DNA from 2 places in the Roseateles sp. PN1 genome. Region 2 is predicted to be linked to the other one. Evidence: predicted binding sites of a transcription regulator. Region 2 holds the regulator's gene; the other holds the start of a gene.
The links. Region 2 encodes FliA, which starts transcription of late flagellar genes. Its sites were predicted from a motif close to CTAAAGTTTNNNNNNNNNNNGCCGNTA; they were not measured.
Positions count from the first base shown of each region.

Region 1: the regulator FliA is predicted to act here: its motif matches at 1,389-1,415, upstream of fliS (flagellar export chaperone FliS).

Region 1 covers NZ_JBCARA010000016.1:92,746-96,152, reverse strand. Annotated here, with positions in the region: gene fliD (flagellar filament capping protein FliD) at 1-1,248, shown strand, start outside; gene fliS (flagellar export chaperone FliS) at 1,500-1,880, shown strand; gene AABB87_RS20815 (flagellar protein FliT) at 1,940-2,239, shown strand; gene AABB87_RS20810 (flagellar brake protein) at 2,304-3,077, shown strand; gene AABB87_RS20805 (type II secretion system protein) at 3,074-3,407, shown strand, end outside.
Region 2 covers NZ_JBCARA010000004.1:8,522-11,928, forward strand. Annotated here, with positions in the region: gene flhF (flagellar biosynthesis protein FlhF) at 1-791, shown strand, start outside; gene AABB87_RS07265 (MinD/ParA family ATP-binding protein) at 828-1,667, shown strand; gene AABB87_RS07270 (RNA polymerase sigma factor FliA) at 1,686-2,399, shown strand; gene AABB87_RS07275 (methyl-accepting chemotaxis protein) at 2,568-3,407, shown strand, end outside.

The DNA.
Region 1 (3,407 bases), on a different contig from region 2:
GGCGCCAATTTATCGACCTCCTCGGACGCCACCGCCGTCACAGCGGCCACCAGCCAAAGCTCGGTGGCCGGCAACTATGCCGTCAAGGTGACTCAGCTGGCCAGTGCGCAAACCATCAGCAGCACAGCCTACCCGGCCAATGCCACCACGGTCGGGCAAGGCTCGCTGACCATCGAGCTCGGCGCCTGGACCGCCAACAACGCCACCTTCACCCCTACGGCAGGCAAGTCGGCGGTCACGATCAATATCGGTGCCGGCGAAGACAGCCTCACCGCCGCCCGCGACAAGATCAATTCCTCCGGCGCCGGTGTCGTGGCTTCGGTGGTGACGGACAGCCAGGGCGCACGCCTGGTGCTGCGCTCAGCCAGCACCGGCGCCAGCAATGGTTTTCGCGTTTCCGCCAATGAAACCGCGCCCGGGCCGGGTGGCGGCGCAGGCCTGTCCGCCCTGGCCTATGACCCCAGCAATAGCGTCAACACCGCGACCTTGGCGCAAAGCGCCAAAAGTGCGATGGGCACCATCAACGGCATTGCCGTGGTATCTGAGACCAACTCGGTGGCCAATGTGATTGACGGCCTGACCGTCAACTTCGCCAAAGTGACGCTGGATGCGACCGGCGCGGCCAGCGAAGTCAATCTGACCGTGGGGCCGGACAAAGAGGCGATCAAGAAGGCAATCACCGACTTCACCACCGCCTACAACGCCTTGGCCACCTTCATGAAGGAACAGACCAAGTTCGTCCCCAAGTCAGGCACCACGGCCGCCACCGCAGGACCGCTGCAAGGTGACAGCACCGCCATCGGCCTGCAGGGTCAACTGCGCAGCTTGGTCAGCAGTTCCAGCACCTTGGGCGGCAGCTTGACCCGGTTCGCCGACATCGGACTGGACCCACAAGCCGATGGCACGATCAAGATCACCACGGCCAAGCTCGACAGCGCCCTGGGCAAGATGGGTGATCTGAAAAAGCTCTTCTCCGGCCTCGACAGTGCCGACGCCAGCAACAACGGCTTGACACAAAAGATCCGCGACCTGACTGACAAAGTGCTGAGCTTCGACGGGTCGCTGAACTCCAAGCAAACCGGTTTGCGCGACTCCATCAACCGCAACGGCAAGGATCAAGACGCCATCAACTTGCGGCTTGCTCTGGTCGAAAAACGCATGCGCAACAGCTACACCTCGCTGGACAAGAGCATGGCCAGCCTGAGCGGACTGCAAAGCTACGTCACGCAGCAGTTCGGCAACAAATAAGGCTGAGTCCGGCCAGGCAAAAAGCCACTCAACGCCCTGCGCAGCCGCTGGCTCGCAGGGCGTTTTTCATTTCCACGGCCAAGTGTGAACTTGAGCATGAATAAAGCCTAGTTCAGACTAAAAAAGATCAATTCGAGCAACTCAAGTTTGCCGGCGAGGGGTCGAAAACTATTCAACACAGCACAACTTGGGACGCAAATATGTACGGTAGCACCTCATCCCCTTTCGCATCGCGCACCCAAAGGGCGTCGATGTACAGCAAAGTGGGACTGGAGACCGACGTGCACGGTGCCAGCCCGCACCGACTCATCAGCATGCTGTTTGACGGCTTGTTCGATGCCATGACCCAAGCCCGCGGCGCAGTCCAGAACGGCAATAACGAACTCAAGAATCGCGCCCTGACCCGTGCTGTGCGCATTCTGGATGAAGGCCTGAAGGCTGGGCTGAACCTCGACTCCGGCCCCCTGGCCAAAGATTTGAACGATCTGTATGCCTATCTGTGCATGCGCCTGACCCGTGCCAACCTGCACAGCGACGCCGCAGCGATTGAGGAATGCCAGCGCATCCTCAGCCCGGTGCGTGAAGCCTGGACGGCCATTGGCAGCAATAACGAACTGCAACGCGCAGCCTGATGATGAAGCAATCCAAGGCAACACCCAATCAACACCCAAAGTCTCTAGCGGATCTAGCGATGAATACTCAACTCTTGAGCTACTACGAAGCCATTGAACAAGCCAGCGCCGACATGTTGAGCGCCGCCCGTTGCGGCAATTGGGATGAGGTGGTCAAACTCGAAGGCGCTTGCGTGCTGCTGATCTCGCAGCTCAAGCATGCGGCCTCGGCCAAGCAATTGGCCCCCGATGAAGCCAAGCTGAAGACGCGCATCATGCAGCGCATCTTGGTCAACGACGCTGAGATCCGCCACCTGGCCGAACCCTGGCTGGATGATCTGGACCGCGTGATGACGGGAAAAAGCAAAACTCTGCACTGATCGGCCAGAATGCACTGCGGCCGCCCACTAGGGCACGGCCGCAGCGCCATCTTGTAGACCTTTGATGACAAGCCAAACCACCTCCCCGCCATCGCTCGCCGCGCCCGATCAGGACGCCGCGGGCGATTTCCGCATTCAGACCCCGGCCGAAATCCTCCAACTGCTGCAGGGGCTGCAGCGCGAGCAGATCCGCATCAGCCTGCATGGCGCCAATGGCGCTTGCGTGCAAAGCTGCTTGAGCGCGGTGAATGCGAGCGAGGCCTCGCTGGGCTTTGATGCGCATCGCCAGGACCCGCAGTTGCAGGCATTGCTGAGCGCCGACGAGGTCACGGCCGTGGCTTATCTGGATCAGATCAAACTGCAGTTCGAGCTCGACGGCCTGATGCTGCTGAACAGCCCGCAGATCAGCAATGGCACCGTGCTGCGCGCGCCATTGCCCGGCACGATGTACCGCTTTCAGCGCCGCCAGGCCTTCCGTGTGCGCCCCAATACCCGCACGCCGCAAGCCCGCCTGCCCGACCCACAAGCACCCGAGCAGCAACTGCGCCTGCGCATCCTCGACCTCAGCCTGGGCGGACTGGCCCTGCTGTGGCCAGAGGATCAAGCGCCGCCGGCGATCGGCACGCCCATTGCTTCGGCACAGATCGAGCTGGACCGCGACACCCGCTTCGAGGCCAGCCTGCGGGTGCAAAACAGCCGCGCCGACCCCGACGGTGGCCTGCATCTGGGCCTGGTGTTTGAGCGCATTGATGCCGACGCTCAGCGCAGCTTGCAGCGCTTTGTCGACCAAATGCAAAAACTCGGCCGTTTGCTCAGCAAGCGCCCCGCTGCAGCGTGAACGGTCTTCGCCACGGTCACTCAAAAGTCAGCCGTGGCTTCACGCTGCTGGAAGCGGTGACCGTGATCGCCATCACCTGCATCTTGCTGGCGGCAGCCATACCCAGCTACCAGCATATGCTGCAGCGCCGCCAGCTCCAGCAGGTGGCCGAGTTGCTCGCCCTGGACATGCGACATGCGCGTGAATTAAGCGTTAGTGAGAACCAGCTCATTCACATCAGCTACCGCGCTGGCAAAAAATGGTGCTGGGGCGTCAGCCGGAACCAGCCCTGCGATTGCAGCGGCAACACGCCGGGAGCCCGCTGCAATATCGCCCAGATGGACAGCAAAG
Region 2 (3,407 bases):
AATTCAAGCCCGGTGCCCACGGCGAAACCGCCGATGAAACCAGCTGGGCCGCCAACGTGTTGTCACGCAATTTGCTCACCGGTGAGGCCATGCCGGCACTGGAAGAGCAGGGCGGTGTGTTCGCCCTGATCGGCTCTACCGGCGTGGGCAAGACCACCACCACCGCCAAGCTGGCTGCCGCCTTTGCCACCCGCCACGGTGCGGCTCAGCTGGGCCTGATCACGCTGGACGCCTACCGGGTCGGCGCCCACGAGCAACTGCGCGCCTACGGCCGCATCCTCGGCGTGCCGGTGCATACCGCCCACGACCGCAGCTCGCTGGAAGATTTGCTCGACCTGCTGTCGGCCAAGAAGATGGTCTTGATCGACACCGCCGGCATGGCCCAGCGCGACAGCCGCACCAATGAATTGCTTGACATGCTGGCGCACCGCAGCATCACCAAGATCCTGGTCGTCAACGCCGCACAGCAGGGCGAGACGATTGAAGATGTGGTGACCGCTTGGCGCGCGCATGAGTGCCAAGGCGTGGTGCTCTCCAAGATCGACGAAGCCGTCAAGCTCGCGCCCGCCCTGGACACCCTGATCCGCCACAAGCTGCGCGTGCTGGGCGTGACCAATGGCCAGCGCGTGCCGGAAGACTGGCATCGCCTGTCGGCTCAGGCTCTGGTGCAGCGCGCCTTGCGCAGCCAAGCCGCCGGTGCCTGGCGCATGGACAGTGCCGATGTGAATCTGATTTTTGCCGGTGGGCCAGCGCTCAGCCCCCGCAGTGCCGCCGCTATGGGCACGCACTAGACCAAACCTGGGACCCCAGCCATCATGATGCGCGACGTGAATCCTCATACCCTTGCCCCGCAAGACCAGGCCCATGGCCTGCGCCGGCTGTTCGCCAGCTCGCGGGTGCGCTTCATTCCAGTGGTCAGCAATCCGCATGTCATGGGTGCAGGCGTGCTGTTGGAAGGTCTTTGCGCGGCTTTTGCCGAACTGGGTTTGCATACCCTGGTGGTGGATGCCGCCGAGTCCGCGCCTACGCCGTCCGAGCTGGCCTCGGTGGATCTGGGCGCTTGTGTGGAGAGCTTGTCCAAAGACGTCTCCTACCTGGCCGCCCGTGGCCTGCCGATGCGCTACATCAATGCCAAGGGCTCGGCCGCACAGTTTCTTGAAGTGGTGACCGAAGCCGCGCCGCAAGCCGATGTGGTGCTGCTGCACGCCAGTGCGGCGGAGTTGGCCCGTGTGGTCGCGCTGCGTGAAGTGCGCCCGGTTTTGCTGGCCGATACCGATGCCAATAGCGTCACCCACGCTTATGCTGGCATGAAATGGTTGGCGGGCCGCGCCGGGCTGATGGTTTACAGCCTACTGATGGCTTGCTCGCCGCAGCTGCGCATGTCGGAGCGGATTGCCGAACAACTGAGCAGTTGTGCCGATGGTTTCCTTGGCGCGGTGCTGCGTGACTGGGCTTGCCTGGACCCACGCACACCGAGCAGTGCCCCGATTTCGACCGAAGTGCGCCATCTGGCGCGTGAGTTGTTGATGGCCGCCCCTCCGGGAGCGGCGCTGGAGGCTTCGGTCGATGCCAGCCCCTTGCGGCCCGTGGCCCGCTCGCTGATGCGCCCCTCGGCGCCGCAGCCTGCCCGCACTGTCGCTCGCCCGGCCGTCGCCGCCATTTACTGATTGCAGCTGGAGCTGAAGATGTATACCGCCAAAGGCCGCCTCGATAACTCCTCCCTCATCAAACAGTACAGCCCGCTGGTGCGCCGCCTGGCCCACCAGATGATTGCCAAGCTGCCCGCCAATATCGAAATCGATGACCTGATCCAGGTCGGCCTGATCGGCCTGACCGATGCGCTCTCGCGCTTCGACGTGGGCCAGGGCGTGCAGTTCGAAACCTTCGCCACTCAGCGCATTCGCGGCGCCATGCTCGATGAGCTGCGCGGTGGTGACTGGATGAGCCGAGGCACCCGCCGCCAGCAACGCGATATCGAAGGCGCCGTGCGCAAGCTGGAGCAAAAGCTCGGCCGCGCCCCGGCCGAAAGCGAGATCGCCGCCGAGATGGGTGTCAGCCTGGCCGACTATCAGGAGTTGCTCGGCAAGGTGCGTGGCACCCAGCTGGTCTACCTGGAAGATATGTCCGGTGACGAGGGTGATGAAGACTTCTTGGATCGCCACGTGGCCGATCACAGCAACAACCCGATGCTCAAGCTGCAGGACCATCGCATGCGCGAGGCCCTGGTGGCGGCCATCAAGAACCTGCCCGAACGCGAGCAGTTCATGATGAGCATGTACTACGAGCACGATATGAATCTGAAAGAGATTGCGGTAGTCTTGAAGGTCACTGAATCGCGGGTCTGCCAGCTGCATAGCCAAGCCATTGCCCGCCTGCGGGTGAAGTTGCGCGATTGGTGAGTTCGGCGAACAAGGTCTGAAACTAAGGCTGGCAGCGTCGCCCGAGAGCCACCGCCAGCGGTTTGTGCAAGCAAGCAATCAAGAGAGGGCAGATTGATGCGGTTCTGGTGGACACCCCGGCCGAATGGCCCAGCCGCAGCCCAGTCGGCCGCACAAGCCCCCTCTGAATTGAACGCCTCTGCGAACAGCACGGCTGCGGCCATGAAGCAGGTGGTTCAGCAAATCTCCCGCGCCATTTCCAATGTTGGTAAAGACGCCGCCGAGGTGCGCGGGCTGTTGGAAGACACCCAAAAAGTCGTGCTTGCCCAAGCCGAGGCCATGGGCGCCTTGTCGCAGGATTTGGCTTCAGTGCGCGAGGCGCAATCTGCCATCAGTCGCTCAACCGCCCAATCCGGCGCCGCTGTGGTGCGAGCCAGCCAGGCGCTGGACGGTGTTGGCAACGAGGTTGGCGGCATTGTTCAAACCTTGCACCAGGTCTCGGACGCGGCATCCGAGATCACAAAAATTGCCTTGCAGACGCGACTAGTGGCCTTCAATGCCTCGGTTGAGGCGCGGCGTGCCGGCGAGGCCGGGCGTGGTTTTGGTGTCGTGGCCGATGCCGTCAAGGCTTTGGCCGGGCAAGTGGAAAACTCATCCAAGGCCATCATGGGCACGGTGTCCGCATTGGACACGCGCATCGAGGCTTTCAGCCGCGAGTTGCGCAATGACCCCGGCCACGCCAGCCGCAGTGCCATTCATCAAGCGTTTGCACAAGTTCAGGCGGATGTGGGGCAGATCAATACTTCGGCCGAGCAAAGTGAGCGGACCATCGGCGCCCTGGGTGGCCGGGTGGCGGACTTGGAGCGCGAGATTCAGCAGGCCATGGTCAAGCTGGATGCCGCGTTTTCATGCAGCGACCGTTTCTTGAGGCTCTCGGAGCAGGTGATCGAGCAGATTGCCGACTCCGGCGTGGAGGTCGAGGACGCGCCCTTTATCCAGGCCGCACAGCAAGCCGCGGCAGAAATCGCC